4 regions of the Streptomyces daliensis genome follow, and region 4 is predicted to be linked to each of the others. Evidence: riboswitches for the same ligand, from Rfam matches in the RefSeq annotation. Region 4 holds a riboswitch; each other region holds the start of a gene.
The links. Region 4 has a riboswitch for cobalamin ahead of ACYVOO_RS10885 (cobalamin biosynthesis protein). Riboswitches for the same ligand answer to the same signal wherever they lie in the genome.
Positions count from the first base shown of each region.

Region 1 (7,780 bases), on a different contig from region 4:
CAGGCGGCGGAAGCGGCAGACCAGCAGGGTGTTGATCTCAACGCCGACTGGACGATGTTCGGTCCCACCAACGTGCTTCTGCACCGGGTGGACGTGGCTGCGCGCTTCGAGGACGGGTGGTCAGCGCTGGAGGCAGCGGACGAGATTGACGCCGTCGCGTTCGACGGGATGGCTCGGGAGCGCAAAGCGCAACACCTCATCACGATGGCACGCGCCAGCCTCTTGACACGGCGCAAGAATGCTGCCGTCGAGTCTCTTCTTGAGGCGGCTCGAATCGCTCCCGAAGAGGTAATCGGGCGACAGACCACGATGGAACTGGTGAAAGACGTGTTACGGGCAGTTCCCATGCCGAGCGAGAAGTTGCGCGAGCTGGGCCGTCAATGTGGACTCCCCGCATGACGATTCTGTATCTGATCTCATGCGCGGCTGGGCCCACTCGGTACGTCGATGAGGCGGTACGCCTCGCGCAGCAGGACGGCTGGGACGTGTGCCTGATCCTCACGCCCTCGGCCGCCCGCTGGCACGGGGAGCGGCTGCACGAACTGGAGGAACTGACCGGGCGCACGGTGCGGTCGCAGTACAAGCTCCCCTGGGAAAAAGACGCGCTGCCACCCGCCGACGCGATGCTGGTGGCGCCGATGACGACGACAAGCGCCTGCAAGTGGGCGGCAGGGATTACCGACACGGTGGCCCTGGGGCTCCCGGCCGAGGGCGTGCACCTGGGAGTACCGGTCGTCGCGGCCCCATTCTGGAGCACGGCTCTCGGCGCGCAACCAGCGGTGGACCGGGCCGTCGAGACACTGAGGGAGCAGGGCGTGCGGGTGGTGTTCGGGCCGGGCGAGCCACATCCACCGAAGCACGGCGACTCGCGCGGATTCCCGTGGCGGCTGGCCCTGGACGCGGTACGCAAGGCAGTCGGGTGACCGCCGCGTAACGCTGTGCGCAGGGCAAAAGCTGGCCACGACAGTAGCCTCGCGGTACAACCGACATCATCGATCCCGAGCAGCACGCCCCCCTCATCGAGAACCCGCAGGGCGAAGTGACGCAGAATGACGCATTCAGCGACTAGCATCCCAGGTCACGAAGGGTGCTCCCCGCACACGCGGGGGTGGTCCCCCGGGCTCGGTGTTTCCCCCGCCGTCGCAGGGGTGCTCCCCGCACGCGCGGGGGTGGTCCCCCCGACCGGCTCGCCGAGCGCTACCTCAACCGGTGCTCCCCGCACGCGCGGGGGTGGTCCCGCCGCATCACCGAGTGATCTGCTGACGACCGCCGGAAACGTCAGCCCTTCGTGTTGCGGGCCAGGTCCAGCGCGTACTCGGGCCACCACTCGCCCGCCTTCGGGCCGCCCTTGCACTCCCCGTCGGACTCGCCGGGGCGCTTGATCCACAGATAGGCGTCGACCAGCGGCTCGCCCGTCTTCGTGGTGGGCGCCTTGCCGAGGGCTCGGCCCTCGGGGTTGCACCACGCCTCCTCGTCGGCCGCCGCGTTCTCGACGGGGCCGTTGCCGTTGCGGCTGGTGTCCACGACGAACGGCTTGTTGCCGATCATCGGGGAGACCTTCTTGCCGTACGCCACGTTCGAGGCGGTGGTCTGGTAGTTGGAGACGTTCAGCGCGAAGCCGTCCGCCTTGTCGATGCCCGCGCGCCGCAGCGGCTCCACGAGACCGCCCGGATCGCGCACCCAGTCGGGGTTGCCCGCGTCCAGGTACACCTTGGTCTTCGACAGGCCCTTGAGCTTGGTCACGGCCTCGTTCAGCAGCGCGTACCGCTCGTCGTGGAACTCCTGGGGCGTGCAGCCCTCGGCCAGCAGGTGCGGGATCGCGTCCGGTTCGACGATCACCGTGGCCGCGCGGTCCCCGATGCCCTTGACGACCTTGTCGAGCCAGTCGCGGTAGGCGCCCGCGTCCGCCGCGCCGCCCTTCGAGTACTGGCCGCAGTCGCGGTGCGGGAGGTTGTAGAGCACGAGCAGCGCTTCGCGGTCGGCCTTGGCCGCGGCGCTGGTCAGCTTCTCCGTCTGGCCCTGGGGGTCTTCGGTGCCGACCCACTCGGCCACGGGCTGCTTCGCGATCTTGTCGATCAGCGCCGCCTCGTCGGCCTTGTCCGCGCCGCGGTACTCGGCGGCCTGACGCGCGGCGTTGCCCTGCGGGTTGACCCAGTACGGGGCGACGGACCTGGGCCGCTGCCCGGCCTCGCCCGACTTCTCGCCACCCCCGCCGGAACCACCGTCCGACGACGAGAAGCACCCGGCCAGCAGCAGCACAGCCCCCACGGCCGCGCCGCCCGCGACGCACCTCGTACGCGTACGGGTACGCGCACGAGTACGGGCGCCCGTACCCGGATGGGCACTCCCGCTCCTCCCGCCGGCGTAGTTGCCGTACATCCACTCCCCCTCGGCCGCACTGACCGGGAGACACTCCCCCGGCCCCCTGGAACACACCGGACCTGGCCATCGTGTCACAGGGCCACGCGCTGGCCGCGAAACTGTCGTGCAGCTGTTACGGGTGGCCGCCGCGGGCCTCCCGTGCCCCGGACCACGGCCTTACCCGCCCGTCAACTCGGCCTGAAACCAGGGGTGTAGGCCGGATCGTTGCGTGACGGGTCACGCGGGACGTTCTACGGTGACCCCGAGGCCCTGGACCCCGGCCTCGCACGCTCCCCTTCTCCGGGCCCCTTCCTCTCGCAGGCCCGGAGACAGGGACAAGGGTGCCCGGCCGGAGTCCTCCTGAGGGGGGAGTGGATCCCCGCCGGGCACCCCGCACAGGCCGTATTGACAGTGGACATGCCAGGCTGGGACTCTCCGAGCGGTACATATTCATACTGAGGCGACGGTGCGCAGGAACCCGGTGCGATTCCGGGACGGTCCCGCCACTGTGTCCGTGAGGCCGGGGCGCGCGCACGCCGCCCGGGGCCGCACGGGAGTCAGGAACTGACCTGTCGCTTCTCCGCCAACGGGGCGTGGAAACCCCAGGAGGAGGCACGCGGATGTCCCTGCACACCGCTCAACCGACCGCGACCGGTGCGGCCCTTCCCGAGGCCGATGTCACGATCCGCTCGCGCGATTGGCTCATCGCCGCCGCGGCGGCCATCGTCGCGCTGATCGCGCTCTACGCCGTCTTCGTCGACAACGGCAACATCATCTCGGCCACCGGCAGCTATCTGCACGAGTTCTCGCACGACGGCAGGCACCTCTTCGGCGCCCCCTGCCACTGACGGGACGCCTGCGCACATGACACCCGCATCCTCATCACCGGCTTCCCCTTCACCGCCCGTTTCCTCCCCTTCTACGTCTTCTCACCCTTCTCCCGTCTCGTCGGCGTCGGCCCCGTATCCGCTGCTGCCCCTGCTGCGCAGAGGGCTCGCGGCCGGTGGCGTGGCCGGGCTGCTCTCGGGGCTCTTCTCGCTGCTCCTCGCCGAGCCCCTGATGGACAGGGCGATCGGGCTGGAGGAGAAGCGCGCGGCTGCCGAGCACGCCCACGCGCACGGGGGCGGCGGGCAGGCGCACTCGCACGCGGCGGAGGCCGAGGAACTGTTCTCCCGTGGCACCCAGCACTTCGGCCTGGTGGTCACCGCCGTGGTCGTCGGGCTCGCCATCGGCGTCTTCTTCGCCCTGGCGTATGTGCTCGTCCACCGCACCCGCACGCTCCACGACCGCCCCTGGGAGCGGGCGCTGACCCTCGCGGGCGCCGGGTTCCTCGCCCTGTCGCTGCTGCCCGCGCTGCGCTATCCCGCCAATCCGCCCGGCGTCGGCGACAGCGGCACCGTCTCCGAACGGCAGGCGCTGTGGGTCGCCGCGCTCGCCATCGGCGTGCTCGGCATGCTGCTGGCCTGGCAACTGCACGTACGGCTCGGCCGCGCGGGGCACGGCGCTCCGGTGCGCCAGCTCGCCGCGGCTGCCGCCGCGGCCGGCACGCTCGCGGTGCTCTTCCTGCTCCCTGGCAACCCCGACCCCGTGCCGGTGCCCGCGCCGCTGCTGTGGGACTTCCGGGTGCTCTCGCTGGCCTCGCACGTGCTGCTGTGGGCGGCGCTCGGCGTCACCTTCGGCGCGCTGGGGCTGCGCGCGGCACGTGCCGGACAGGGACAGGGTGCGCGGACCTCGCGGACCACGGCGGAGCCCGCCGGGGCGTCCGGGGACGCGTAACGGCACGTCGCACGCGGTGCCGTGGGGCGGTGAGCGGGGTACGTGGCCCGCTCACCGCCCTGCCCCGGCCCGCCCGTCGTCGGGCCCGGCCCGTCGGACGCGGCCCGTCAGGTGCGGGCGGCCAGGACGCGCGCCTCCCGGTCCGGATCCAGCCCGGCCCGCCAGCCGTCCCGCACGGGCGGCGGCCCGTCCAGGCCCCGCAGCCACTCCCACGTCGCCGCCACGGTGTCCGCGACGGGACGGCAGCGCAGCCCTGCGGCCAGCGCCCTGGACACATCGCCCCCGAACAGCGCGTCCCACTGCTCCCCCGGCGGGGCCCAGACGGGCAGCTCGGTCCACGGCTCGACGCCCGCCGCGAGGATGGTCTCCGGAGCGGTCCAGCACAGTTCGGCGCCGGACCCCGTGACGCGTACGCACTCCTCCAGCAGCTCGCCCATGGTGGCGTGGCCCGGCGGGCTCACCAGGTTGTAAGGACCGCTCAGCCGCCGCTCCACCGCGTCGGCCGTCCAGCGGGCGAGGTCGCGCGCGTCGATGTACTGGAGGCCCAGATCCCGCGGTCCCGGAGCCAGTACCGGCCCGCCGCGCGCGATCCGCGCCAGCCACCAGGGCAGCCGCCCGAGGTTCTCGTACGGGCCGAGGACGAGCCCCGCGCGCACCAGCAGCGCCCGGTCGCCGAAGGCGTCCAGCGCGGCCAGTTCCCCGCCGCGCTTGGCCCGCGCGTAGGGCACGTCAGCGCCGTCGTCGCCGTCGTCCGGCGAGGCATCCAGCACGGGTCCGTCCTCGTCCAGTCCCAGCGCGACCGGTGGCGCGTAGACCGAGCGGCTGGAGACGTACACGTACCGGTCCACGCGGTCCGCGAGCAGCCGCGCCGCGTCCCGTACCGCCGACGGGGCCCACGACCAGGTGTCGACGACGGCGTCCCACTCCCCCTCGGCCAGGGTCGTCAGGCCGTCCTCCGTGCCGTGCCGGTCCCCGCGCAGGGCCGTGACGCCGGGCGGGGGCGTGTGGCGTCCCCGGTGGAAGACGGTCACCTCCCAGCCCCGTGACAGCGCCTCCTCGGCGACAGCGCGCCCCACGAACTCCGTACCGCCCAATAACAGAAGTCTCATGCACCGACTTTCCCCTCCCGCGTCCCCTCGCGGAACCGCCGCACGCTCACAGCGCAATCGGGGAAGCGGAGGGCCGAGGTCAGGGAGTCGGGGTTCAGGAGCCGGCGGGGGTGCCGCGCGAACCGGTGAGGTAGGCGGAGACGACGACGTTGGAGGTGTAGGCCCGCCGTTCGTGGTCGAAGGCGCCGCCGCAGGTGAGCAGGCGGAGTTCGGACCGGCCGCGCACGGCGGGCCCGTAGACCTCGCGCGCGTCGAAGTCCTCGTGGCGCACGACCTTCGTCCGCTCGACGGTGAACTCGGCGACGGTGCCGTCCGACCTGGTGACCTCGATCCTCGTGCCCCGGTCGGCGCTGCTGAGCCCGTAGAAGACGGCCTTGTGCCGCTCGGTGTCCACATGCCCGACGATCAGCGAGGCGCCCCGGGCGCCCGGTACGGGTCCGGCGCCGTACCAGCCCGCGAGCCCCGGCCTGCTGTACGGGGGTGCCGCTATGCCGCCGTGCCCTTCGACGCCGCGCGCGATCACGGGGGCGCGGACACCGAGGGCGCCGATGCGCAGCTTCACAGGGCGTGGTGTGCCAGGGAGCGGATCGTGGGCCGCGGGCAGGCGCTGGGTTCCGGCGGCGGCGCCACGGGTGCGGGAGTCGTCGCCGAACACGGCGCCGCTCCGCCCGCCTTCGGTCAGCTCGCGCCCCCACAGCCACAGCCCGAGCAGCAGCACGGCCCAGGCCACGCCCGTGGTGAGCCTGCTCCGGGCCGACGTCCTGGGCTCGCCGTCCGGGGTGTCCGGGGGCAGCTCGGACGCCGGGCTCACGAGTCCGCTTCGGCCGCTCGGTCGGCCGCGCCGCGTGCGTTGCTTGTGTCGGTGCCCGTGTCGGGCGGGAGGGGGCTCGTCGCGGGCCCCGTCGCAGGATGCGCATCCGGTGCGGGCGTGGGCGTGGTGTTCCGGTACTCGGCACGCCGTCGTCGGAGCGCGAGCGCGGCGCCCGCCACCATCAGCGCGGCCCCGGCCGCGAACACCGGCCAGGCCGCCTGGGTGAGCGGTCCGGGGCGCGTGCCCTCGTCCGCCATGGCGCCGCCGCCTGCCCGTACGGGTGCGGAGGGCGAGGGGGGCGGGCCCGGCGCGGGCGCGGCATCGTCGACGGTGACGGAGCCCCTGGCCACCCGGCCCCCGTCGCAGGAGACCGTGACGCCGTGTGCGCCCTGTTCCGCCGAGGCGCTGAGCGTGGCACGCGCGGTGAGTCCGCCGTCGGCGGCGAGCCGCAGGGGCGCGTCGTCGGCGAAGGCGGGGGAACGGGCGAGGCCCGTGTCGTCCCCGCAGCCGTCGACGTGGACATCGACCTCGCCGCCGGGACGTGCCGAGGGCGGGTTGACCAGCGCCGGACCCGGGCGCGAGGCGTGCGGGGCGCTCGGAGCATGCGGGGCGCCCTCGCCGTCCGCGAACGCGGTGCCCTGCGCGAGGCCGAGCGACGTGCCCAGCGCCGCCGTGGCCAGGAGCGCGAGGGCGAGGGGGTGTTGGGCCGCGGTGAGCGTGCGCGTGCGCGGGGTGCCGTCGGCGGCGGGGGTGGACGTGAGGTCGCTCCGCATGGTGAACCTCCGGGTCGGTCACTCCCGACGGTCCCCGCGCCCGCGCCCCTCCGCATCCGGAGAGGCCGCTTACTACTCCGTACGGTGACGTCCGCTCACGCCCTCACGCGGCCCGCGCCGTCCACCGTCCGGCACCTGCCGCCCCGCGTCCGCTCAGACGCGGTCCACCAGGTCGGCGATCGAGTCGACGACGGTCGTCGGGCGGTACGGGAAGGTGTCCACCTCGTCGGGTGCCGTGAGCCCTGTCAGCACGAGGAAGGTCTCCAGGCCCGCCTCCATCCCGGCCCGTACGTCGGTGTCCATGCGGTCGCCGATCATGGCGGAGGTCTCGGAGTGCGCCCCGATGGCGTTCAGCCCGGCGCGCATCATCAGCGGGTTGGGCTTGCCGACGAAGTACGGGTGCCGTCCCGTGGCCTTGGTGATCAGCGCGGCGACGGACCCGGTGGCGGGCAGCGCGCCCTCGGCGGAGGGGCCGGTCTCGTCCGGGTTGGTGGCGATGAAGCGGGCGCCCGCGTTGATGAGGCGGATGGCCTTGGTCAGCGCCTCGAAGCTGTAGGTGCGGGTCTCGCCCAGGACGACGTAGTCCGGCTCGGTGTCGGACAGCACGTACCCGATGTCGTGCAGCGCGGTGGTCAGCCCGGCCTCGCCGATGACATACGCGGTGCCGCCGGGGCGCTGGTCGTCCAGGAACTGGGCCGTGGCCAGCGCCGAGGTCCAGATGTTGGCGACGGGCACGTCCAGGCCGATGCGGCCGAGGCGGGCGTGGAGGTCGCGGGGCGTGTAGATCGAGTTGTTCGTCAGCACGAGGAACGGCCTGCCGGACTCCTTCAGCCGCTTGAGGAAGGCGTCCGCTCCGGGAACCGGAACGCCCTCGTGCATCAGCACACCGTCCATGTCGGTGAGCCATGACTCGATCGGCTTGCGCTCTGCCACGTGACGGCTCCTGCCAG
Region 1 covers NZ_BAAGSO010000029.1:1,105-8,884, forward strand. Annotated here, with positions in the region: gene ACYVOO_RS06390 (helix-turn-helix domain-containing protein) at 1-399, shown strand, start outside; gene ACYVOO_RS06395 (flavoprotein) at 396-923, shown strand; gene ACYVOO_RS06400 (glycoside hydrolase family 6 protein) at 1,279-2,379, opposite strand; cobalamin riboswitch at 2,809-2,949, shown strand; gene ACYVOO_RS06405 (CbtB domain-containing protein) at 2,982-3,209, shown strand; gene ACYVOO_RS06410 (CbtA family protein) at 3,226-4,137, shown strand; gene ACYVOO_RS06415 (NAD-dependent epimerase/dehydratase family protein) at 4,245-5,246, opposite strand; gene ACYVOO_RS06420 (class F sortase) at 5,341-6,057, opposite strand; gene ACYVOO_RS06425 (hypothetical protein) at 6,054-6,830, opposite strand; gene ACYVOO_RS06430 (HAD-IIA family hydrolase) at 6,984-7,763, opposite strand.
Region 1: it holds a riboswitch for cobalamin, as region 4 does, so the genes downstream of both, ACYVOO_RS06405 (CbtB domain-containing protein) here and ACYVOO_RS10885 (cobalamin biosynthesis protein) in region 4, are expected to answer to the same signal.

Region 2 (7,780 bases), on a different contig from region 4:
GTTGCGCGTGAAGCGCGCGTCCGCCGACATGCCGCCGCCCGACTGGACGACGCCCACCCGCAGCGAGTCCCCGGTCTCCTCCTCGGGCAGCGGCACCCACGCCCACGTACCGCCGACGACCACGGCCACCGCGGCCAGCGCCGAGACGGCCGAGACGGCGGGCAGCCGAGTGGGCGCGCCGCGCGCGGCGAGCAGCGCCGCCAGCGAGGTGTTCACGGCGACGACGACGAAGCTGATCAGCCACACCCCGCCCACCGAGGCCAGCCGCAGCGCGGGCGTCACCTGCCACTGGCTCGCCCCGAGCAGCCCCCAGGGCCCGCCCAGCCCCTGCCACGAGCGGACCAGCTCCACCATCAGCCAGGCGGAGGGCAGCAGCAGTACGGCGGCGGCGAGCCGCCCCGGACCGGGGCGCCCCTCCAGCAGCCGCCGCACCAGCCACCCCCAGGGCGCCCACAGCAGACCGAGCAGCGCCGCCAGCACGAGGATGAAGACGTGCAGGCTCGGCAGCAGCCAGTGGTGCACGGCGAGCATGAAGCCCGTACCGCCGAGCCAGCCGGTGAAGGCCGCCCTGCGCCCTGTCGGTGCCGCGCGGGCCAGCAGCATCCAGGGGACGAGGGCCGCGTAGGCGAGCCACCACAGCGCCGGCGCGGGGAAGGCCAGCGCGGGCACGGCGCCCGCCACCACGGCGAGCGCTCCCCACGCCCACCGGGACTCCAGCGCCACCCGCATTCCGCGCCCTCCTTCGCCCCGCCTGACACGCAGTCCGACTGTCGGATCAGCAGATCACCAGTGTGCGGGAGGGAGTCCGTACGGGCGAGGGCGCGCCCGCGGGGCCGCGTTGACGCCGAGGGCGCGACGGTCGAGGCGCCACTGAGGAGTGAATCAAATAAATTAAGTTTTTCGCGTTGACGACTTAAAAAAGTGAAGCTACAAATAAACCAAGAGCATGTCGTCGAGGACCGAGGAACCGAGAGCAGGGGAGCCGAGGGTGGACTGGCAGGAACTGACGGACCTGACGCAGGGGCAGCCGTTCGTGGTCGAGCGGGTCCGGCTCACCGGCAGCGGCGTCGCGGTCGAGGGGCAGTTCGAGCCGCCGCAACTGGCGCAGCTCGGCGTGGACGACCAGGTGTTCGTCGCCGCGTTCGTGCGGTCACACGGTTCGATCAAGGAAATGGAGCGGATCTTCGGGGTGAGCTACCCGACGGTCAAGGCCCGTCTGAACCGGATCGCCGAGCGACTGGAGTTCGTCGAAACCGATCCCGCGCCCAGCGGCGCAGACGTCGTCGACCGCCTGCGGCGGGGGGAGATCAGCGCCCAGGAGGCGCTGGCCGAGCTGGAGCGGTCCCGGTGATCCCGCTGCTGGTGACGGTGGGCTACCGCCGTTCCGACGGCCGCCGTCGGCGGCTGTACGTCCCGGTTCCGCCGGTGCTGCTGGTGCTGTCGCCGCTGCTGCTGCTCGCCGTGCCGGCCGGGCTGGTCGCCTGCCTCGTCTTCCGGGTGAGCCCGGGGGGAGCGCTGCGTGGCACCGGGCGGCTGCTGTGGGCGCTGCCCGGCACTCGGATCGAGATCGAGCAGGGCCGCACGGCCCTGCTGATAAGCGTCAGATGAGTCGGAGTCGGAGTCGGAGTCGGAGCCGAAACCGGAGCCGGAACCGGAGGGGAAGAACGACATGAACGAGCAGAGCCGTCAGATCCTGGAGATGCTGGCCGAGGGCAAGATCAGCGCGGACGAGGCCGAGCGGCTGCTGGAAGCGCTCGAACGCGAGCGGCCCCGGGCCGCACCGGGGGACGCGCCCCGCGCGAAGACCCGGCCCAAGTACCTGCGCGTGATGGTGAACTCGGCGGAGACCGCGGACGGCGACGGGCCGAGCCACGTCAACATCCAGGTCCCGCTCCAGCTCCTGCGTGCCGGGGTCCGGCTCGCGAGCCTCGTCCCTCCGCAGGCGCTCACCAAGGTCAGCGCGGAGCTGAACAAGTCGGGGGTGCCGATCGATCTCACCGAGCTGAAGCCGCAGCACATCGAGGAGCTTGTCGAGCACCTGGAGGAGGTGTCGGTGGGCGTCGTCGACCGCGACGCGAAGGTGCAGGTCTTCTGCGAGTGACGGCGCTGGGCGGGGTGGTGCGGTGCCTGGTGGCGACGGCACGCCGTCGTCGCCGGACGGCCTAGCGGCGCCATTTCTCGTGTGCCACCACATGCGTCAGGCGCCAGCCCGCCTCCGTGCGCCGTGCCGTGAACGCGTAGCGGCCACCGCACTCGAAGTCCGGCGCTGCCGACTCGGCGCTCCCGGACCGCATCGGGTTGTAGTAGTCGGCACGTACGGTCGCCGTCGCGCCGTCGGTCTCCACGTGGCGGTCGACGATCAGGTGCTGGCGCGTGGGGAAGAAGAGGCCCAGGGTCTCCGTCAGCCAGCGCACCATGGTCTCGACGTCGCCCTCGGCGCCGCCCGCCGAGCGGTAGTCGGCCCGCCCCTCCGGTGCGAAGAGCGCCCGGTACTCGTCCCAGTCGCCGTCGTCGACGGCCGCCGCGTAACCGGTGACCAGGTCGTCGACCGCCATCCGGTCCCACAGCGCCGCCACCCCGCGCTCGTCCTGTGCCCGCATCTCGACTGCCCGCTGCTCGGCCATCGGCACAGTGTGCGGTGCGTGGCCCGAGGAAGGTAGCCCCGCGCACCACAGCGCACCCCCGCGCACCCCCGCGTTCACCGTGCTCTGGACAGCGGCACGCCCATGAACGAGGCCCAGCGGGCGCCGAGTTCGGTCTTCCACAGGGCCTGGAGGTCGGCGTCGTGCAGGATCCAGCCCGTGGTCAGCTCGGTGTCCGGTGTGCGCAGGCTGTTGTCCAGCTGGTTGAGCGCGGCGCGGGCGCAGTCCTCGCTCCACTGGCCGTCGTCCGCGTAGCGCCCCGGCCGGAAGGCCGGGGCGAGCGGGATGGCCAGGGCCAGGAAGCAGGCCGCGTTGTAGTGCGCGAGCCATCCGACGCCGGGGCGCCGCAGCGGGCCCCAGAAGCGCGAGGTGGGGCGCCCCGGCAGCGGCGTCGCGTGCCAGGCCGCGTCGTGGACGCCGCCGCGCAGCGAGTGCCCGCGCTGCGGGTACAGCAGCCGCAGATGGCCGGGACCGCGGCTGCCGCTCATCACCTGGCGGGCGACCCGCTCGAACGCGGTCTCCACCTCGCGTTGAATCTCGCGCAGTCGCGGCGAGTCGTCCGGTGTGCGCAGCGCCCCGCCCATGGTGTGGCCCGCGCGGGCGATGACGATCGCGCCGCGGAACGTGCTGCGGCGGCTGCGCCGCGCGGGCAGCGGCAGCGGGGTGAGCCAGGACGACCAGTAGCGCCGCTCGCCCGGGTTCCACCGTCCGCCGGGCACGACCGTACGGGCCCAGCACCGCGCCAGCGCGCGCCGCCGCAGCCGCCGTTCGAGGTCGTCGAAGTGCCGGTTGGCGGTGTCGTGCAGGCGCTCCATCTCGTTCTCGGACAGGCGCGGGGAGCCCCTGCGTACCGGGGTGGAGCCGCGCGAGTAGGCGATGGCGGTGCGGTACGCGGTCTCGATGTGGCCCGGCCACAGCTCGGTGCAGCGCTGGTAGATGTCGATGGCCTTCGCGTACTCCTTGGGCCGGTAGGAGCCCACCCGTTCGTGCAGCGCCGCCTGGTGGAGGCGGAGGGTGAGGTTGCCCGGCGAGTACTCGGCGGCGTCGGCGAAGGCGCGCAGCGCGGCGGCGTACCGCCGGGGGACGCTGTAGGCCAGCAGCGGCGCGGGCAGCGGACGGGCCTGTTCGCGCGCCTGCGCCTTCTCCTGCTCGGTGACGCCGTGCCGGAACCGCGCGTAGCCCCGCACGTCGTGGTCCCAGCGCTCCCAGCGGGGGATGCGGCGGCGCATCGCGGGGAGGCCGCGCACGCTGACGGTGGTGTAGCAGGCGAGCGTCTCCACCAGTTGCTCGTCCCGCGGCTTCTCGACGACGGTGGCCGCCACGATCTGCCCCTGCGGCGCCCGCACGATCCGTACGGAGACCCGGCGCAGCCCCTCCTCGACCGGCTCCATCTCGGTGAGGTGGACGTGGAACGCGCGCGGTCTGGACACCGCGAGCCGCACCACGGACTCCAGCCAGCCGTGCGGGGTGGACGACGCCTGCGGCGAGGGTGCGACGGGGGTGGGCGAGGCGGCGCCGGGCGCGAGCAGCGAGTCGTTCGACGTGGCGCTCAGATGCACCGCGAGATGGGCGGCCAGTTCACGGCACGCCTGGCGCCGCGCGGCGGCGGAACCGTCGCCTCCGTTCCCGCTCCCGGTCTCGCCGTCGCCAGGGTCGGGGCGTACCACGAGGGGGAGGATGCGGCCCTGGCCCCTGAGGTACTGCGCGGCCGAGGTGACGGCACGGGAGAGCAGGACGATGAGCAGGCCGCCGAAGGCGGCGAAGATCCAGACGGCGACGCCGCTCGCGATTCTGATCCCCGTCTGGTCCATGGCCGTCTCCCCAGTCCATGGCCGCCTCCCCGCTGTCCAGGGACGCGGTGCCTCAGTGCGGTGCCTCATCGTGGCAGCGGAACTCGCGGCTCAGTAGGGAGCGCACGCCACGCCGCGCACGCCACGTCGCCGCGCGCCGGGCCGCGCCATGGGCCCCGCCGTCCGACGGGTCGGCAGCGTGCACCGGGGCGCACTGTTCAGTGCCGTTCCGCCGACGTAGGGTGGGCGGCGCAGTCGGTTCGCCCTGCCCTCCAGGCAGGCGCGTCGCAAGAGGGAATCCGGTGAGAATCCGGAGCTGCCCCGCAGCGGTGAGCGGAAACGACCGCCGTCATCAGCACTGGGCCCAGGAAGGGCCCGGGAAGCGACGGCCAGTAGGTGCCGGGCGAGAAGCGCCCGGCGGGTCCGCGAGTCCGAAGACCTGCCAACTGTCCGCGTACGAAACCCGTGCGCGGAGATCTCGGTGACCTCGAGGGCGGGTCGGCGGTACGGGAAGGGCGCGGACGGCGTGCGCCTCCCGTGAGCCTTTCCTTCGTCTCCTCGCTCGGCCTCCGGGGTCACTGACACGACTCGCGAAGGAGAGTTGAGTGACCAGCAAGTCCGCAGCCGCGGCAACCCGCGCCACCGTCCACGGATACCCCCGCCAGGGCCCCAAGAGGGAACTCAAGAAGGCAGTCGAGGGCTACTGGAAGGGCCGGGTCACCGCAGAAGCCCTGCGGGAGACCGCGGCCACCCTGCGCCGGGAGAACTGGCGGCGCCTCGCCGACGCCGGGATCGACGAGGTTCCCACCGGGGACTTCTCGTACTACGACCATGTGCTGGACACCACCGTGATGGTCGGCGCCGTCCCCGAGCGGCACCGCGACGCCGTGGACACCGACGCGCTGGACGGCTACTTCGCCATGGCACGCGGCACCCAGGAGACCGCGCCCCTGGAGATGACCAAGTGGTTCGACACCAACTACCACTACCTGGTGCCCGAACTGGGCCCCGGCACGGTCTTCACCGCCGACTCCGCCAAGCCCGTCGGAGAGCTGAGGGAGGCGTTGGCACTGGGGCACACCGCGCGGCCCGTGCTCGTCGGACCCGTCACCTATCTCCTTCTCGCCAAGCCCGCGCCCGGCGTGGCGGACGGCTTCGCGCCGCTCACACTGCTGGACCGGCTGCTGCCCGTGTACGCCGAGGTGCTGGCCGATCTGCGGGCAGCGGGCGCCGAATGGGTGCAGCTCGACGAACCGGCCCTCGCCCAGGACCGCACGGCGGCCGAACTGAACGCGGCCGAGCGCGCCTACCGCGAACTGGGCGCCCTCGCCGACCGGCCCAAGCTGCTGGTCGCCTCCTACTTCGACCGCCTCGGCGAGGCACTGGCCGTGCTGGCCAAGTCGCCCGTTGAGGGGCTGGCCCTGGACTTCACCGGGCCCGGCGCCGCCAACCTGGACGACCTGGCACGCGCGGGCGGACTGCCGGGCAAGCGGCTCGTCGCGGGCGTCGTCGACGGCCGCAACGTATGGATCAACAACCTGGAGAAGTCGCTGGGCACCCTCGCTTCCCTCCTCGGCCTCGCGGAACGGGTGGACGTCGCGCCGTCCTGCTCGCTGCTGCACGTGCCACTGGACGCCGCCGCCGAACGCGACGTCGACCCGCAGATCGCGCGCTGGCTCGCCTTCGCCCGGCAGAAGACCGAGGAGGTCGTCACCCTGGCCCGCGGCCTGAGCGGCGGCACCGACCTCATCACCGGGCGGCTCTCCGCCAACCGCGCCGACCTCGCCTCCCGCGCCTCCTCCGCGCTGACCAGCGACCCCGCCGTCCGCGCGCGCTGCGCGGCGGCCACACCGGCCGACGCGCGCCGTGCGCAGCCGTATCCGGAGCGCACGGCGGCGCAGCGCGCCCGCCTGGGGCTGCCGCTGCTGCCGACCACCACCATCGGCTCGTTCCCGCAGACGGCGGAACTGCGCACGGCCCGCGCCGAGCTGCGGAGCGGACGCATCGACGGCACCGCGTACGACCAGCGCATCGCCACCGAGATCCGCGAGGTGCTGGCCTTCCAGGAGGAGGCGGGCCTGGACGTCCTGGTGCACGGCGAGCCCGAACGCAACGACATGGTCCAGTACTTCGCCGAGCGGCTGAACGGCTACCTCGCCACCCAGCACGGCTGGGTGCAGTCCTACGGCACCCGCTATGTGCGCCCGCCGATCCTGGCGGGCGACATCTCGCGGCCCGAGCCGATGACCGTCGCCTGGACCACGTACGCGCAGTCGCTCACGGACCGTCCTGTCAAGGGCATGCTGACGGGCCCCGTCACGATGCTGGCCTGGTCCTTCGTGCGCGACGACCAGCCGCTGGGGGAGACCGCGCGGCAGGTGGCACTGGCCCTGCGCGACGAGGTCCAGGACCTGGAGGGCGCGGGCACCGCCGTCATCCAGGTCGACGAGCCCGCGCTGCGCGAGACCCTGCCGCTGCGGGCCGCCGACAGGGAGGCGTACCTCGACTGGGCCACCGAGGCGTTCCGGCTCACCACGAGCGGCGTACGCGCGGACACCCAGATCCACACGCACATGTGCTACGCGGAGTTCGGCGACATCGTCTCCGCGATCGAGGCGCTCGACGCGGACGTCATCAGCCTCGAAGCGGCCCGCTCCCATATGCAGGTGGCGGACGAACTGGCCACCGTCGGCTATCCGCGCGAGGTCGGCCCCGGTGTCTACGACATCCACTCGCCGCGCGTGCCCGGCGCGGACGAGGCAGCGGCGCTGTTGCGCAAGGGACTTGAGGCGATCCCCGCCGAACGGCTGTGGGTCAACCCCGACTGCGGTCTGAAGACCCGGGGCTGGACGGAGGTGCGCGCCTCGCTGGAGCACCTGGTCGAGGCGGCGCGCACCGTACGGGCCGGACTGCCGCCGACGCCGACGCCGACGCGGCGGTAACGGCGCAACGGCCCCCCTGAGCGGCGGGTTGCGGCAAGCAGGTGGCCTCGCGCCGGAGCCCGCCCTGCCCACCGGGCGTTCGCCTGCCCGGTGTGCCACGCCCTCGCGGCGGTACGTACGGTCCTCTTCCGCGTACCGCCGCGGGGGCGATCTCCCGCGCGTTCCGCACGGTGAGAAACGTGACAGCGTCTGGCCGACCACCGCGTTTTCCGTTCCGCGCGCCCGTCCTCGTCGTACGCTGCCTAGCGAACGGACCCACCTGACATGTGAGGCGGCACGCACCACCATGGACAGCAGCGAGCACACGCGGAGAATCGCCGTCCGGTTCGCCACCTTCGACCAGGACGGCAACGGCTACATCTCCCGTGAGGACTTCACGACGGCGGCAGCGGCCATCCTCGGCGAA
Region 2 covers NZ_BAAGSO010000094.1:743,945-751,724, reverse strand. Annotated here, with positions in the region: gene lnt (apolipoprotein N-acyltransferase) at 1-729, opposite strand, end outside; gene ACYVOO_RS25855 (DUF2089 domain-containing protein) at 947-1,351, shown strand; gene ACYVOO_RS25850 (hypothetical protein) at 1,348-1,608, shown strand; gene ACYVOO_RS25845 (SHOCT-like domain-containing protein) at 1,670-2,101, shown strand; gene ACYVOO_RS25840 (nuclear transport factor 2 family protein) at 2,163-2,624, opposite strand; gene ACYVOO_RS25835 (hypothetical protein) at 2,699-4,453, opposite strand; cobalamin riboswitch at 4,671-4,893, shown strand; gene metE (5-methyltetrahydropteroyltriglutamate--homocysteine S-methyltransferase) at 5,038-7,374, shown strand; gene ACYVOO_RS25825 (EF-hand domain-containing protein) at 7,661-7,780, shown strand, end outside.
Region 2: it holds a riboswitch for cobalamin, as region 4 does, so the genes downstream of both, metE (5-methyltetrahydropteroyltriglutamate--homocysteine S-methyltransferase) here and ACYVOO_RS10885 (cobalamin biosynthesis protein) in region 4, are expected to answer to the same signal.

Region 3 (7,780 bases), on a different contig from region 4:
AGCTCCTCGTCGAAGAGATCGGGCTCCTCCTGGCGGACGGTGTCCACGACGTCGAAGGCGAAGGACATGTGCATGGTCTCGTCGCGGAAGACCCAGTTGGTGCCTGTGGCGAGGCCGTGCAGCAGGCCGCGCGAGCGGAACCAGTAGACGTAGGCGAAGGCACCGTAGAAGAACAGGCCCTCGATGCACGCCGCGAAGCAGATCAGGTTCAGCAGGAAGCGGCGCCGGTCGGCCTTGCTCTCCAGCCGGTCCATCTCCTCCACCGAGTCCATCCAGCGGAAGCAGAACTGGGCCTTCTCGCGGATGGACGGGATGTTCTCGACGGCCGCGAACGCCTCGATCCGCTCGTCCATGTCGGGCAGATAGGTGTCCAGCAGCGTCAGATAGAACTGGACGTGCACGGCCTCCTCGAAGAGCTGCCGCGACAGGTACAGCCGCGCCTCCGGGGAGTTGATGTGCTTGTAGAGGGTCAGCACGAGGTTGTTCGCCACGATGGAGTCGCCGGTCGCGAAGAAGGCGACCAGGCGGCTGATCATGTGCTGCTCGCCGGGCGTGAGCTTGGCGAGGTCGGCGACGTCGGAGTGGAGATCGACCTCCTCCACGGTCCAGGTGTTCTTGATGGCGTCGCGGTAGCGGTCGTAGAAGTGCGGGTAGCGCATCGGGCGCAGCGTCAGCTCGAAGCCCGGGTCGAGCAGGTTCTTCCGCTGTGCGGAGGCCCCGGACGCCGTGGTGGCAGCGGCGGCGGACGTGGCGGGGGTTCCGGCGGTTCCGGCGGTCTCGGGTACGGCGGTCATTACTGGCATGCCTCGCAGGACTCGGGGTTTTCCAGGGAGCAGGCGACGGCCTCTTCGGAGGGGCCGCCGGTCTGCTGGACGGGTACGGGCGACGGCGCGGCGGCATCCGTCGCGCCCGCCGTGCTGCTCGCCGCGCGCGCGATCCGCGTGGCGGGGCGCGAGCGCAGGTAGTACGTGGTCTTGATGCCGCGCTTCCAGGCGTACGCGTACATCGAGCTGAGCTTGCCGATCGTCGGCGACGCCATGAACAGGTTCAGCGACTGGCTCTGGTCGAGGTACGGCGTGCGCGCCGCCGCCATGTCGATGAGCGCGCGCTGCGGCAGCTCCCACGCCGTGCGGTACAGCTTCCGCACGTCCTCGGGGACCCACGTAAGGCCCTCGACGGAGCCGTTGGACTCGCGCAGCGCCTCCCTGGCCCGGTCGTCCCACAGGCCCTGCCGCTTCAGCTCGTCCACCAGATAGGCGTTGACCTGGAGGAACTCGCCGCTGAGCGTCTCGCGCTTGAAGAGGTTGGAGACCTGGGGCTCGATGCACTCGTAGACGCCGGCGATCGAGGCGATCGTCGCCGTCGGCGCGATGGCCAGCAGCAGCGCGTTGCGCATGCCGGTCTCCGCGATACGGGCGCGCAGCGCCTCCCAGCGCTCGGGCCAGGCCCGCTCGGAGGCGTCCGCGTAGTGGTCCGGGTGCAGCACGCCGCGGGCGGTACGGGTCTCGGACCAGGCGGGCAGCGGGCCGTGCCGCTCGGCCAGCGCGGCCGAAGCGTCGTAGGCGGCGAGCATGATCCGCTCGGCGATACGGGTGGAGAGCGCGGTGGCCTCGGGCGAGTCGAAGGGCAGCCGCAGCCGGAAGAAGACGTCCTGGAGGCCCATCACGCCCAGGCCGACCGGGCGCCAGCGGGAGTTGGAGGTGGCCGCCTGGTCCGTCGGGTAGTAGTTGATGTCCACGACCCGGTCCAGGAAGGTCACGGCCGTGCGGACGGTCGCGTCCAGCTTCTCCCAGTCCATCGCCTCCTCCCATCCCCGGGCAGGGTCGCCGAGGTGGGCCGCGAGGTTGACGGAGCCGAGGTTGCAGACGGCCGTCTCGCCGTCGTCGGTGACCTCCAGGATCTCGGTGCACAGGTTCGAGGAGTGGACGACGCGGCCCGGCTCGGCCGTCTGGTTGGCGGTGCGGTTGGACGCGTCCTTGAAGGTCATCCAGCCGTTGCCGGTCTGCGCGAGGGTGCGCATCATGCGGGCGTAGAGCTGGCGCGCGGGGACGCGCTTGGCGTAGCGGCCCTCGGCCTCCGCCTTGCGGTAGGCGGCGTCGAACTCGTCGCCCCACAGGTCCACCAGTTCCGGCGCGTCGGAGGGCGACAGCAGTGACCACTCGGCGTCCGCCTCGACGCGGCGCATGAACTCGTCGGGGATCCAGTGCGCGATGTTGAGGTTGTGGGTGCGGCGGGCCTCCTCGCCCGTGTTGTCCCGCAGCTCCAGGAACTCCTCCAGGTCCGCGTGCCATGTCTCCAGGTAGACGCAGGCCGCGCCCTTGCGGCGTCCGCCCTGGTTCACGGCGGCGACGGAGGAGTCCAGGGTGCGCAGGAACGGGACGATGCCGTTGGAGTGCCCGTTGGTGCCCCGGATCAGCGAGCCCCTGGAGCGGATGCGGGAGAAGGGGATGCCGATGCCGCCCGCGTGCTTCGAGAGGCGTGCCACCTGGTGGTAGCGCTCGTAGAGGGAGTCCAGCTCGTCCAGCGGCGAGTCCAGCAGATAGCAGGAGGACATCTGCGGGTGCCGGGTGCCGGAGTTGAACAGGGTGGGGGAGGAGGGCAGATAGGCGTGCGAGCTGGTCAGCCGGTACAGCTCGGCGACCTCGTCCAGCGCCCGCTCCGACGCGTCCTCGGCCAGTCCGCAGGCCACGCGCAGCAGGAAGTGCTGCGGGGTCTCGATGATCTGACGGGACGTCGGGTGGCGCAGCAGATAGCGGGAGTGGACCGTCCGCAGCCCGAAGTAGCCGAAGCGGTCGTCGGCGCCGTCCTCGACGGCCCGCTCGACGAGCGCGTCCAGCCGCTCCGCGTGCGCCCGTACGAACGCGGCCGTGCCGTCCGCGATCAGGCCCTCGCGGTGGCCCGTCGCCACCGAGGCGGCGAAGGAGACCGCGCCCTGCCCCGCGGCCTCCTCGCGCACGGCGAGGGTCAGCAGCCGTGCCGCGAGGCGGGAGTACACCGGCTCCTCGCCGATCAGACCGGCCGCAGCCTCGCAGGCGAGCGCGCGCAACTCGGCCTCGTCGGCGCCCGGCTGGGCCCCGCGCAGCGCGGCGCCCGCGACCCGTCCGGGGTCGGTGCCGGGGAGGTCGGCGGTCAGCTCGGTCAGGGTGCGCAGCAGCGCGGAGCGCTTGGCGGACTCGACGGGTCCGGCCGCGTCGGCCGTTCCGGTGGATCCGGCTGACCCGGCTGAGTCGGACTCCGCTTCGACGGGTGCTGCTGGTGCGATCGTCACTGGACGTGCTCTCCCTCGCTCGGCTGGGGCCGTGCGGGGCGGTGCGCGGGGGCGCGTGCGGGCAGCCCTGTCCGTCGCCCGCAGGGGCGGCACGGCACACCACGCAGCGTCCTCCGGCCCAACCCACGAGGCCCGGACGTCATCGATGCTGCCGACAGGTACTCGGACTCGCGGCGGGCTGCGCGTCATGGCATAGATCAGCCCATCGCACACCGTTGCGGGACAGTTCCGGACTCGCACCGGATTCCCCTGCGGCGACAGCGAGCACGAGAATACATGTTGTGCTGGCTTACGCACCCACCCCCATATCTTGTGTCGGCAGGGGGAACGCGCAGCGCCCCGCTGACGCGGAGGCGTCAGCGGGGCGCTGTGGGGCCGCTGCGCGGCCGGGGGCCGGGCGGGCCGGGTTCGGGGCGCCGGGGTGATCGCGGGGCGCCCCTGGGGTCAGTGAGCCGCCGTCCTGACGCCCTCCCCGGAGCCGGTGCCCTCCGTCGCGTTCCCCGTGTCGTCCGCGCCCGTGTCGTCCGCGCCCGTGGGCGGGGGCAGTTCCTCGCGCACGCCGGGGTCGCCCGCGTCCGCCGTGTAGTCGCCTGGGCTCGTCTCGTCGATGCCGTCGGGCGCCTTCACGGCACGCAGCACGAGGGTCGCGACGACCGTGACGAGGACATTCAGCACGAAGGCCGTCAGGCCGATGTAGCCGATCTCGCCGATGCCGGGGATCGTCGCGTTGCTGCCGCCGAAGTGCTCCTGGGTGGGGCTGGCGACGCCGTACGCGGCGAGCGTGCCGTAGACCATGCCAACGGCCCAGCCAGCCAGCAGCCCCCAGCGGTGGAACCAGCGTGTGAACAGGCCGCCGACCAGCGCGGGGAAGGTCTGGAGGATCCAGATCCCGCCCAGCAACTGGAAGTTGATGGCCACGGTCTTGTCCATGCCCAGGACGAAGACGAGCGCGCCGACCTTCACCAGCAGCGAGACCAGCTTGGAGACCTTGGTCTCCTGCGCGGCCGTGGCGTTCGGGCGGAGGAAGTCCTTGTAGATGTTCCGGGTGAAGAGATTCGCGGCTGCGATCGACATGATCGCGGCCGGGACCAGGGCACCGATGCCGATGGCCGCGAAGGCCACCCCGGCGAACCAGTCGGGGAACATCTCCTCGAACAACTGCGGCACCGCGAGCTGCCCGTTCTGCACGGTGATCCCCGCCGCGACGGCCATGAAGCCCAGCAGTGCCAGGAAGCCCAGCATCAGCGAGTAGAGCGGCAGGATGGTGGTGTTGCGGCGGATCACCTCGCGGCTGCGGCTGGAGAGCGTCGCGGTGATCGAGTGCGGGTACATGAACAGCGCCAGCGCCGAGCCCAGCGCCAGCGTCCCGTAGGCCCACTGCGCGTCGGGACCGCTGGCCAGCTCGCCGCGCGGCGCTCCGGTCGCGGGGTTCTCCTCGGCGAAGTAGGCGCCCGCCTTGTCGAAGATCGCGTCGAAGCCGCCGAGCTTGATCGGAATGTAGATGATGGCGACGGCGATGACGATGTAGATCAGCGCGTCCTTCACGAACGCGATCAGTGCGGGAGCGCGCAGCCCGGAGGAGTACGTGTAGGCCGCGAGCACGCCGAACGCGATGAGGATCGGCAGGTCCTTGATGAACCAGTGCGTCGACTCCCCGCCGCCGACGCCCATCACGTCGAGCACCGCCTGGATGCCGACGAGCTGGAGCGCGATGTACGGCATCGTCGCGAGGATGCCCGTCAGTGCCACAGCGAGCGAGAGCCCGCGCGAGCCGAACCTGCCGCGCACGAAGTCGGAGGTGGTCACATAGCCGTGCTTGTGCGAGACGGACCACAGGCGGGGCAGGAAGGTGAAGATCAGCGGGTAGACGAGGATCGTGTACGGGACGGCGAAGAAGCCCGAGGCCCCGGCGGCGTAGATCGCTGCGGGGACGGCCACGAAGGTGTAGGCCGTGTAGAGGTCGCCGCCCAGCAGGAACCAGGTGACCCAGGTACCGAAGCTCCGTCCGCCCAGGCCCCATTCGTCCAGGCTGTTCTCGTTGGCGGCCCGCCGCCAGCGGGCCGCGAGGAAGCCCATCACCGTGACGGCGGCGAAGAAGAAGATGAAGACGGCGAGCGCGACGCCGTTGACACCGTCGTTCATCGCGCCTCACCGCCCTCGGGGGCGACCGCGTGGGCGTGGGTGCGGCGGGCGCGCTGCTCGCGGCGGGCGAGGCCGTACGCGACGATCGTCAGCGCGCACGCGATCAGGACCCAGAGCATCTGGTACCAGTAGAAGAACGGGATGCCGATGAGGGTCGGTTCGACCCTCGCGTACGAGCCCACCCAGAGGATCGCGACGAAGGGGGCGAAGAGGCAGAGGCCCGCGACGACACGCGTGGGCGTGACGACGGGCCCTGGCCCGGATCTCTGGGGTGGTGCGGACATGACGCGGCTCTCCTGTCCTCGCGGATTTCCCTGTATGTGTAATGCGCAGGAAATCTAGGACAGGTGTTCACGTCATGGAACCTCCCGTCCGGAATACGGACAGGAGGTTCCCTTGCGCGGGTGACGCGAGTGATGCGGGTGACGCGGGGTCAGCAGCAGCGGAAGCCCTGACGGGGGTCGCCGTCTCTGGCGTCCGTGCGCTCCCGCTCGAAGTCGCGCCTGCTGGGCACCTCGGCCGCCGGGTCGTGGGCGCGCAGATGGGCCACGTAGCGGTCGTACGCGCTCTCGTCCGTCAGCTCACGCATGTACCAGCGCACCCAGCGCGCGCCCCGCAGCAGCGTCCGCACGGCTCACTCCTCCCGGCCCGTACGGGCACCGGGGCCGCCCGTACCGCCGTCGCCCGTTCCCGTCCCCGTGCTGGAGCCGCCGTCCGCGCCCACCGCTGCCAGTTCCGCCTTCTCCTCCTTGGTGGGGATCAGCCCGGCCGGTGCCACGATCTTCGACGTGCGGTACTCCGCCTCGTGCAGCGTCGCCCCGCCCGGCGCCCGCATCGCCTTGACGCAGGTGCGGGCCGCGTCGGCGATCACCACGACGACCAGCAGCGCGAACAGCGCGGCCAGGATGCCGTCCACCGTGGAGTTGGTGACGACGGTCCGCATGTCGTCGATGCTCTTGGCGGGCGGCAGGACCTCGCCCTTGTCGATGGCCGCCTGGTAGACCGAGCGCTGCTCGAAGAAGCCGACGCGGGGGTCGGAGGAGAAGACCTTCTGCCAGCTCGCGGTCAGCGTCACCACCGCGTCCCAGACCAGCGGCACGCCCGTGACCCAGGCCCACTTGAGCCTGCCGGACTTGATGAGCAGCGTCGTGGCCACGGCGAGCGCGACGGCGGCCAGCAACTGGTTGGCGATCCCGAACAGCGGGAAGAGCTGGTTGATCCCGCCCAGCGGCTCATGGACGCCGACCCACAGGAAGTAGCCCCACAGGGCGACGACGATGCCGCTCGTCAGCCACAGGCCCGGCTGCCAGCTGATGTTGCGGAAGGGCTTGTAGACGTTGCCCAGGGTGTCCTGGAGCATGAAGCGGCCCACCCGGGTGCCCGCGTCGAGCGCGGTGAGGATGAACAGCGCCTCGAACATGATCGCGAAGTGGTACCAGAACGCCTTCATCCCGGCCCCGCCCACGACCTGCGAGAAGATCTCCGAGACGCCGACGGCGAGCGTGGGTGCCCCGCCCGTGCGCGAGAGCAGCGACTGCTCCTCGACGGCCTTGGCAGCGGCGGCGAGCTGGTCGGGCGAGATCGAGTAGCCGAGGCCCGCGACGGCCTGCGAGGCCGACTGGACGCTGTCCCCGATGACGCCCGCGGGCGCGTTCATCGCGAAGTAGAGGCCGGGGTCGATGATGCTGGCGGCGACCATCGCCATGACCGCGACGAACGACTCCATCAGCATGGAGCCGTAGCCGATCATCCGGATCTGCGTCTCCTTCTGGATCATCTTCGGGGTGGTCCCGGAGGAGATCAGCGCGTGGAAGCCGGAGAGCGCGCCGCAGGCGATGGTGATGAAGACGAAGGGGAAGAGGGACCCCGCGAAGACGGGGCCGTCGCCCCGCGTGGCGAAGTCGGTGACCGCGTCCATCTTCATCGTCGGCAGGGCGACGACGACGCCGATCGCGAGGAGGCCGATGGTGCCGATCTTCATGAAGGTGGAGAGGTAGTCGCGCGGCGCCAGCAGCATCCAGACGGGCAGCACGGACGCGATGAATCCGTAGACCAGCATCCAGATGACGAGCGTGGCGGGCGCGAGCGTGAAGGTGTCGGCCCAGGACGACTCCGCGACCCAGCTTCCCGCGACGATGGCGAGCAGCAGCAGCGCGACGCCGATCAGCGAGACCTCGCTGACCCTGCCGGGGCGCAGGATGCGCAGGTAGACGCCCATGAACAGCGCGATGGGGATGGTCATCGCGATGGAGAAGGTGCCCCAGGGGGACTCGGCCAGTGCGTTGACCACGACCAGGGCCAGCACGGCGAGCAGGATGATCATGATGGCGAAGACCGCGATCAGCGCGGCTGCCCCGCCGACCGGGCCGA
Region 3 covers NZ_BAAGSO010000120.1:132,212-139,991, reverse strand. Annotated here, with positions in the region: gene ACYVOO_RS35080 (ribonucleotide-diphosphate reductase subunit beta) at 1-659, opposite strand, end outside; gene ACYVOO_RS35075 (ribonucleoside-diphosphate reductase subunit alpha) at 794-3,268, opposite strand; cobalamin riboswitch at 3,405-3,545, opposite strand; gene mctP (monocarboxylate uptake permease MctP) at 3,713-5,410, opposite strand; gene ACYVOO_RS35065 (DUF3311 domain-containing protein) at 5,407-5,694, opposite strand; gene ACYVOO_RS35060 (YbdD/YjiX family protein) at 5,844-6,041, opposite strand; gene ACYVOO_RS35055 (carbon starvation CstA family protein) at 6,045-7,780, opposite strand, start outside.
Region 3: it holds a riboswitch for cobalamin, as region 4 does, so the genes downstream of both, ACYVOO_RS35075 (ribonucleoside-diphosphate reductase subunit alpha) here and ACYVOO_RS10885 (cobalamin biosynthesis protein) in region 4, are expected to answer to the same signal.

Region 4 (7,780 bases):
GGCGATGTCGGCGGCCCTCAACCTCGTCGGCGCGTTCCTCTCGGTCGAGGTGGCCAAGACCATCTCGTCGGGAATCATTGACGAAGGCTCCGGTATCCGGCCCGAAGTGATCTTCGCGGGTCTCGTCGGCGCCATCATCTGGAACCTGCTGACCTGGCTGGCGGGCCTCCCCTCCAGCTCCTCCCACGCCCTGATGGGCGGCCTCATCGGCGCCACCGTCGCCTCCGTCGGCCTCGGGGCCGTCAACGCCGACGTCGTCGTGATGAAGGTCCTCATCCCGGCACTCGCGGCGCCGCTCGTCGCGGGCATCGCAGCCCTCGTCGCGACGCGGCTGACGTACCGGCTCGCCCGGCACGCCGACGAAGGCCAGACCGCCAAGGGCTACCGCGCGGGCCAGATCACCTCGGCAGCGCTCGTCTCCCTCGCGCACGGCACCAACGACGCGCAGAAGACCATGGGTGTGATCACGCTCGCGCTGATCACCGGCGGCGCCCTCGCGCCGAGCGCCGACCCACCGGTGTGGGTCATCGCCGCAGCCGGCATCGCCATAGCGGCCGGTACGTACCTCGGCGGCTGGCGGATCATCCGCACCATGGGCAAGGGCATCACCGACATCCAGCCCCCGCAGGGCTTCGCGGCCCAGACCAGCGCTGCGGCCACCATCCTGGCCTCCTCGCACATCGGCTTCTCCCTCTCCACCACCCACGTCTGCTCCGGCGCCGTCATGGGCTCCGGGCTCGGCCGCAAGGGCGGCGTCGTGCGCTGGTCGACGGCGGGCCGGATGGTCACGGGCTGGGCGCTGACCCTCCCCGCTGCCGGTCTCGTCGCCGCGGGTTCGGCCCTGCTGGCCGACCAGGGCGACTGGGGCGTGGCCACGGTCGCGGTCCTCGCGCTGGCGATCTGCCTCACCATCTGGGCGCTCTCTCGGCGCCAGCCGGTGGACCACACCAACGTGAACGACGTCCACGACGGCGCGGCCCCCGCACCGGCCGACGGCACCGGTGTTCCCGGTGTTCTCGGCGACGCGGACGAGCCCGCCGGTGTCGTCACCGCGGCCATGCGCTCCGTCGCACCGCCTCCGGCCCCCGGCACGCCCGTCACCTCCGAGGCGGCGGCAGCGGCCCTGGGCGCTGACACGGCCGACGGGACCTCGTCCGATGAGAGCGACGGGACCGCCTCCGAGCCCCGGCCCGGGCATGTGCCGTTCGCAGGGGCGGAGCCCACGCTTCCGGAGCCCCGCCCGCGCGCGGGCACCGCGGCACGTCCCCGGTCCGGCGTCCCCTCCTAGAGGCCCCGGCACCCCACCCCCCGTCCAGGAAGTCAGAAGGAAGACCGCTATGAACATCGACTGGGCCGCTCTCGGCCAGGTCTTCGGCGTCAGCCTCGTGGCGACGGTCGGCCTGGTGGGCGTGTTCACGCTCGGCATCGTCGGCTCCTCGGCCCGCAAGGCGGACGGCACCGGCGCCCCGGCGCTCGCCCGCACCGGTGCCTACGCCTGCTTCGCGCTGTGCGCGGCGGCCGTGGCGTTCGGCATCTACCTCATCGCCGCCTAGCGACGACGGCGTTCTCACGAGGGGTACGAGCGGTTGCTCGTACCCCTCGTCCGTGTGCGCCCGTGTGTCTCCTCACACTCTCCCGTCGCAGGTCAGGGCGAGTTGACGCCCTCTCGTGAACCGTGGTGGACTTCCCGTTGCCCAACGGCGGCAGGAGAGGAAGCCGGTGCGAATCCGGCGCGGTCCCGCCACTGTCACCGGGGAGCGCTCCCCAACCAGAAGGTCACGGCCCACGCGCACATGCGGGCTGGAAGGCCGGGGAGGGGGTCCGTACGACACCCCCTGAGCGCCGATCCGGGAGCCAGGAGACTCTCACCGCCGGTCACGTCGAGCCAGGGCGAGGACCCTGAGTGAGGACACCGCCATGCCCGGCTTCACCGCCAACGAACTCCTGGCCGCACGCCCTGACGTGGGCACGGCACGCCCGGTGCCCACCACGGCACCGGCCCTACGAGGCATGACGGCGCGCTGACGGATGCGGGCCCCACGCGCCCACGCCTGTGGCGCAGCCCTCGGATTCCTCGGCGATCTGCTGCTCGGTGACCCCCGGCGCGGCCACCCCGTGGCCGCCTTCGGGCGCGCCGCCGGTGCGGCCGAGCGCCGCCTGTGGCGCGACCGGCGCGACAGCGGCGCCGCCTACACGGCCCTGTGCGTCGCGGGCGCCGTCGCCGCTGCGACGGCGCTGTCGCGCGCCGCGCGTGCGGCGGACCACCGTACGAACAGCACCGGCACCGTGGCCGTCGGCCACGGTCCCGCGAGCGTCGCCCTCACCGCGGGCGTCACCTGGACCGTGCTCGGCGGCGCCGGGCTGGTCCGCGAGGCACGCGCCGTCGGCGCCGCGCTGGAGGCGGGCGAGCTGGCGGCGGCGCGGCGGCGGCTGCCCCATCTGTGCGGACGCGACCCCCAGGCGCTGGACGCCGACGGGATCGCGCGCGCCGTGGTCGAGTCCGTCGCCGAGAACACGTCGGACGCGGTCGTGGGCGCCCTCGTGTGGGGCGCGCTGGCCGGGGTGCCCGGGATGGCGGGCTTCCGCGCCGTCAACACGCTCGACGCGATGGTCGGCCACCGCTCCCCCCGCCATTTGCGCTTCGGCTGGGCTTCGGCGCGGCTCGACGACGTCGCGGGCTGGCCCGGTGCCCGGCTCACCGCCGTCCTCGCAGCGCTCGCGGGCCCGGACCCGCGCGGCGCGCTGCGCGCCTGGCGTACGGACGCGCACCGCCACCCGAGCCCCAACGCGGGTCCCGTGGAGGCCGCGTTCGCCGGTGCGCTGGGCGTACGGCTGGGCGGGACGCTCTCCTACGGCGGGCGCACCGAGCACAGGCCCGTGCTCAACTCGCCCGGGCGTGCCGTGGAGACCGGTGACATCGCGCGCGCGGCGCACCTGTCGCGTCGCGTCGGCGTGCTCGCGCTCGCGGTGACCGCGGCGGGGCGGCTCGCCGCCGGGGCTGCGTATTCCCAGTACTCCCGCGTGCGCGGGCGACGGAAGGGGACCTCGTGAACAACGGCACGGCCGGCAGAACCGGCACCAGCACCGGCACCGGCGCTCCGGGCGGCGGCCTGCTCGTCGCGGGCACGACCTCCGACGCGGGCAAGAGCGTCGTCACCGCGGGCATCTGCCGCTGGCTGGCCCGCAAGGGCGTGAAGGTCGCCCCGTTCAAGGCCCAGAACATGTCGCTGAACTCCTTCGTCACCCGCGAGGGCGCCGAGATCGGCCGCGCCCAGGCCATGCAGGCGGCGGCGGCCATGGTGGAACCCAGCGCGCTGATGAACCCCGTACTGCTGAAGCCGGGCGGCGACCGCACCAGCCAGGTCGTGCTGCTGGGCAGGCCCGTGGGCGAACTCAGCGCACGCGGCTACCACGAGGGCCGCCAGGAGAAGCTGCTGGCCACGGTCACCGACTGCCTCGACGAGCTGCGCCGCACCCACGACGCCGTCATCTGCGAGGGCGCGGGCAGCCCCGCCGAGATCAACCTGCGGCGCAGCGACATCGTCAACATGGGCCTCGCCCGTGCCGGACGGCTGCCCGTCGTGGTCGTCGGCGACATCGACCGGGGCGGCGTCTTCGCGTCCTTCTTCGGCACGACGGCGCTGCTGGCCCCCGAGGACCAGGAACTCCTCGCGGGCTACCTCGTCAACAAGTTCCGCGGCGACGTGTCCCTGCTGGAGCCAGGGCTCGACATGCTGCGCCGCATCACGGGGCGCCGGTCCTTCGGGGTGCTGCCCTTCCGGCACGGTCTGGGCATCGACGAGGAGGACGGGCTGCGCGTGTCGCTGCGCGGCACCGTGCGCGAGTCCACCGTCGCGCCCCCGCACGGCACCGACGTGCTGCGGGTCGCGGTGCTCCCCGTACCGCTGATGTCGAACTTCACCGACGTGGACGCGCTGGCCGCCGAACCAGGCGTCGTCGTCCGCTTCACCGACAGGCCGGAGGAGCTGGCCGACGCCGATCTCGTCGTCGTGCCCGGCACCCGCGGCACCGTGCGCGCGCTGGAGTGGCTGCGGGAGCGCGGGCTGGCGCAAGCGCTGGTGCGGCGCGCCGCCGAAGGGCGTCCCGTGCTGGGCATCTGCGGCGGCTACCAGTTGCTGGGCGAGCGCATCGAGGACGAGGTCGAGTCGCGGGCCGGAACCGTCGACGGGCTCGGGCTGCTGCCCCTGCGGGTGCGGTTCGCGGCGGAGAAGACCCTCGCGCGGCCGGGCGGCACGGCGCTGGGCGAGCACGTCGAGGGATACGAGATCCACCACGGTGTGGCCGAGGTGCTGGGCGGGGACGCATTCTTCTCCGATCCCCTGGGCAACAGCCTGGACGGGTGCCGGGTGGGCGCCGTCAGGGGGACGCACTGGCACGGATCGCTGGAGAGCGACGGTTTCCGGCGTGCGCTGCTGCGCCGGGTCGCGGAGGAGGCGGGCCGCGACGGCTTCGTCCCCGCACCGGACACGAGCTTCGCCGCGCTGCGCGAGGAGCAGTTGGATCGCCTGGGCGATCTGATCGAGGAACACGCCGATACGGACGCGCTGCTGCGGCTGATCGAGTCGGGCCCGCCCAAGGGCCTGCCGTTCATCGCCCCGGGAGCGCCCGACGCTGGAGACGCGGGAGTACGCGCATGAGCACTGCGGACGCCAAGAACACACAGGACGGCCCGGGCACCGTCCTGCTGCTGTCCACCTCCGACACGGACCTGCTCGCCGCCCGCGCCTCGGACGCCGGGTACCGGATCGCCAACCCCACCCGGGTGGACGCGGCCGAGGACCTGCCGGGGCTGCTGGAGGGCGCCGACGTCGCGGTCGTACGGCTGCTCGGCGGGAAGCGGGCCTGGGAGGACGGGCTCGCGGCGCTGAAGGCGTCCGGGGTGCCGACCGTGCTGCTGGGCGGCGAGTCCGTGCCGGACGCGGAGCTGATGGCCGAGTCCAGCGTCCCGGCCGGGCTCGTCGCGGAGGCGCTGAAGTACCTGGTCGAGGGCGGCCCGGAGAACCTGACGCAGCTCGCGCGGTTCCTCTCCGACACGGTGCTGATGAGCGGCGAGGGCTTTGAACCGCCCGCCGCGATGCCGCAGTACGGGGTGCACGGCTCGTACGTGCCGGAGCCGGGGCGTCCGACGGTGGGCGTGCTCTTCTACCGGGCGCACGAGATGTCGGGCAACACCGCCTTCGTCGAGACGCTGTGCGACGCCATCGAGGCGCGCGGCGTCAACGCGCTGCCCGTCTACTGCGGTTCGCTGCGCGGCGCAGAGCAGGGGCTCTACGACCTGCTCGGCCAGACCGACGCGATCGTCGCCACCGTGCTCGCCTCCGGTGGCACCCGGGCCAGCGACGCGTCCGCCGGGGGCGACGACGAGGCGTGGGACATCGGCGCGCTGGCCGAGCTGGACGTGCCGCTGATCCAGGGCATGTGCCTGACCAGTTCACGCAAGGCGTGGTCCGAGTCGGACGCGGCGCTCTCGCCGATGGACGCGGCCATGCAGGTCGCGATCCCCGAGTTCGACGGGCGGATCATCAGCGTCCCCTTCTCCTTCAAGGAGGACGGGCCCGACGGGGTGCCGGTCTACACAGCCGACCCGGAGCGTGCCGCGCGCGTCGCGGGCATCGCGGCACGGCACGCGGCGCTGCGGCACAAGCCGAACGCCGAGAAGAGGATCGCCCTCGTCTTCACCGCGTACCCGACGAAGCACTCGCGCGTCGGCAACGCCGTCGGTCTTGACACGCCCGCCTCCGCCGTGAAGGTGCTCGACGCGCTGCGCGAGGCCGGTTACGGCGTCTCCGGCTACCCCGACAACGGCGACGAGCTGATCCACCGCCTCATCGCCGCGGGCGGCCACGACGTGGAGTGGCTGACCGAGGAGCAGTTGGCGGCGGCGCCCGCGCGCGTCCCGCTGGCGGACTACCGGCAGTGGTTCGCCTCGCTGGACCCGGAGCTGCGCGACAGCATGACCGAGGCGTGGGGCGAGCCGCCAGGCGAGCTGTACGTGGACGGCGAGGACATCGTGCTCGCCTCGCTCCAGTTCGGGAACGTCGTGGTGATGATCCAGCCGCCGCGCGGCTTCGGCGAGAACCCGATCGCGATCTACCACGACCCGGACATGGCACCCTCGCACCACTACATGGCCGCCTACCGGTGGATGGAGCACACCTTCGGCGCCGACGCCGTGGTGCACATGGGCAAGCACGGCACCATGGAGTGGCTGCCGGGCAAGGGCCTGGGCATGTCGGCCTCCTGCGCGCCCGACGCGGTGCTGGGCGACCTGCCGCTGATCTACCCCTTCATCGTCAACGACCCGGGCGAGGGCACCCAGGCCAAGCGGCGCGGCCACGCGACCGTCGTGGACCACCTGGTGCCGCCGATGGCCCGCGCCGACTCCTACGGCGATCTGGCCAAGCTGGAGCAGCTCCTCGACGAGTACGCGCTCGTCTCCGACTTGGACCCGGACAAGGCGCCGGCCGTGCGCAGCCAGATCTGGACGCTGGTGCGGGCAGCGGAGCTGCACCACGACCTGCACGTGGACGAGCAGCCTGGCGAGGACGAGTTCGACGACTTCGTCATGCACATCGACGGCTGGCTGTGCGAGATCAAGGACGTGCAGATCCGCGACGGGCTGCACATCCTGGGCGGCGGGCCAGAGGGCGAGCCCCGCGTCAACCTGGCGCTGGCCGTGCTGCGCTCCGCGCAGGTGTGGGGCGGCGTCGGCGGGGCCCTGCCGGGCCTGCGGGCCGCGCTCGCCGAGCACTTCGGGCTGACGGAGTCCGAGCTGCTGGCCGAGCCGGGCGCGAGGATCGAGGTGCCGGAGTCGCTGACGGCGCTGGCCGACGGCCCGGCCCGTACGGCCTCGGACGCCGTCGATCTGCTGGAGCGGCTGGCGCGCGACCTCGCCGAGGCGATGGAGGCCCGCGGCTGGGAGACCGAGGCGGCGGGTCCTGTGGTGGCCTCGGTGCTGGGCGTGGAACTCGGGGACGCGGTGCGGGTGCTGGAGTTCGCGGCCGAGGAGCTGGTGCCCCGGCTGGAGCGCACGACCGACGAGATCGGCAACGTGCTGCACGCGCTGGAGGGCGGCTACGTCCCCGCAGGGCCCTCGGGCTCGCCGACGCGCGGCCTGGTCAACGTGCTGCCGACGGGCCGCAACTTCTACTCCGTCGACCCCAAGGCCATCCCCTCCAGGCTGTCCTGGGACGTGGGCTCGGCGCTGGCCGAGTCGCTGGTGAAGCGGCACCTGGACGACAACGGCAGCTACCCGAAGTCCGTCGGCCTCACCGTGTGGGGCACGGCCTGCATGCGTACGCAGGGCGACGACATCGCGGAGATCCTCGCCCTGCTGGGCTGCCGCCCGGTGTGGGACGACGCGTCGCGGCGCGTGACGGGCTTCGAGGTGATGCCGCTTGCGGAACTGGGGCGGCCCCGCATCGATGTGACGATGCGCATCTCGGGCTTCTTCCGTGACGCGTTCCCGCACGTGGTGGGGCTCGTGGACGACGCGGTGCGCGCGGTGGCCGAGCTGGACGAGAGCCCCGAGGACAACTACGTACGGGCGCACGCCGACGAGGACACCGCCGAGCACGGCGACCGGCGGCGCGCGACGGCCCGCATCTTCGGTTCCAAGCCGGGCGCGTACGGCGCGGGCCTGCTGCCCCTGATCGACGCGCGCAACTGGCGCTCGGACGCGGACCTCGCCGAGGTCTACGCGGTGTGGGGCGGCTACGCGTACGGGCGCGGACTGGACGGGCGCGCGGCGCGGGGCGAC
Region 4 covers NZ_BAAGSO010000052.1:7,861-15,640, reverse strand. Annotated here, with positions in the region: gene ACYVOO_RS10895 (inorganic phosphate transporter) at 1-1,288, shown strand, start outside; gene ACYVOO_RS10890 (hypothetical protein) at 1,338-1,553, shown strand; cobalamin riboswitch at 1,663-1,884, shown strand; gene ACYVOO_RS10885 (cobalamin biosynthesis protein) at 2,029-3,051, shown strand; gene ACYVOO_RS10880 (cobyric acid synthase) at 3,048-4,658, shown strand; gene cobN (cobaltochelatase subunit CobN) at 4,655-7,780, shown strand, end outside.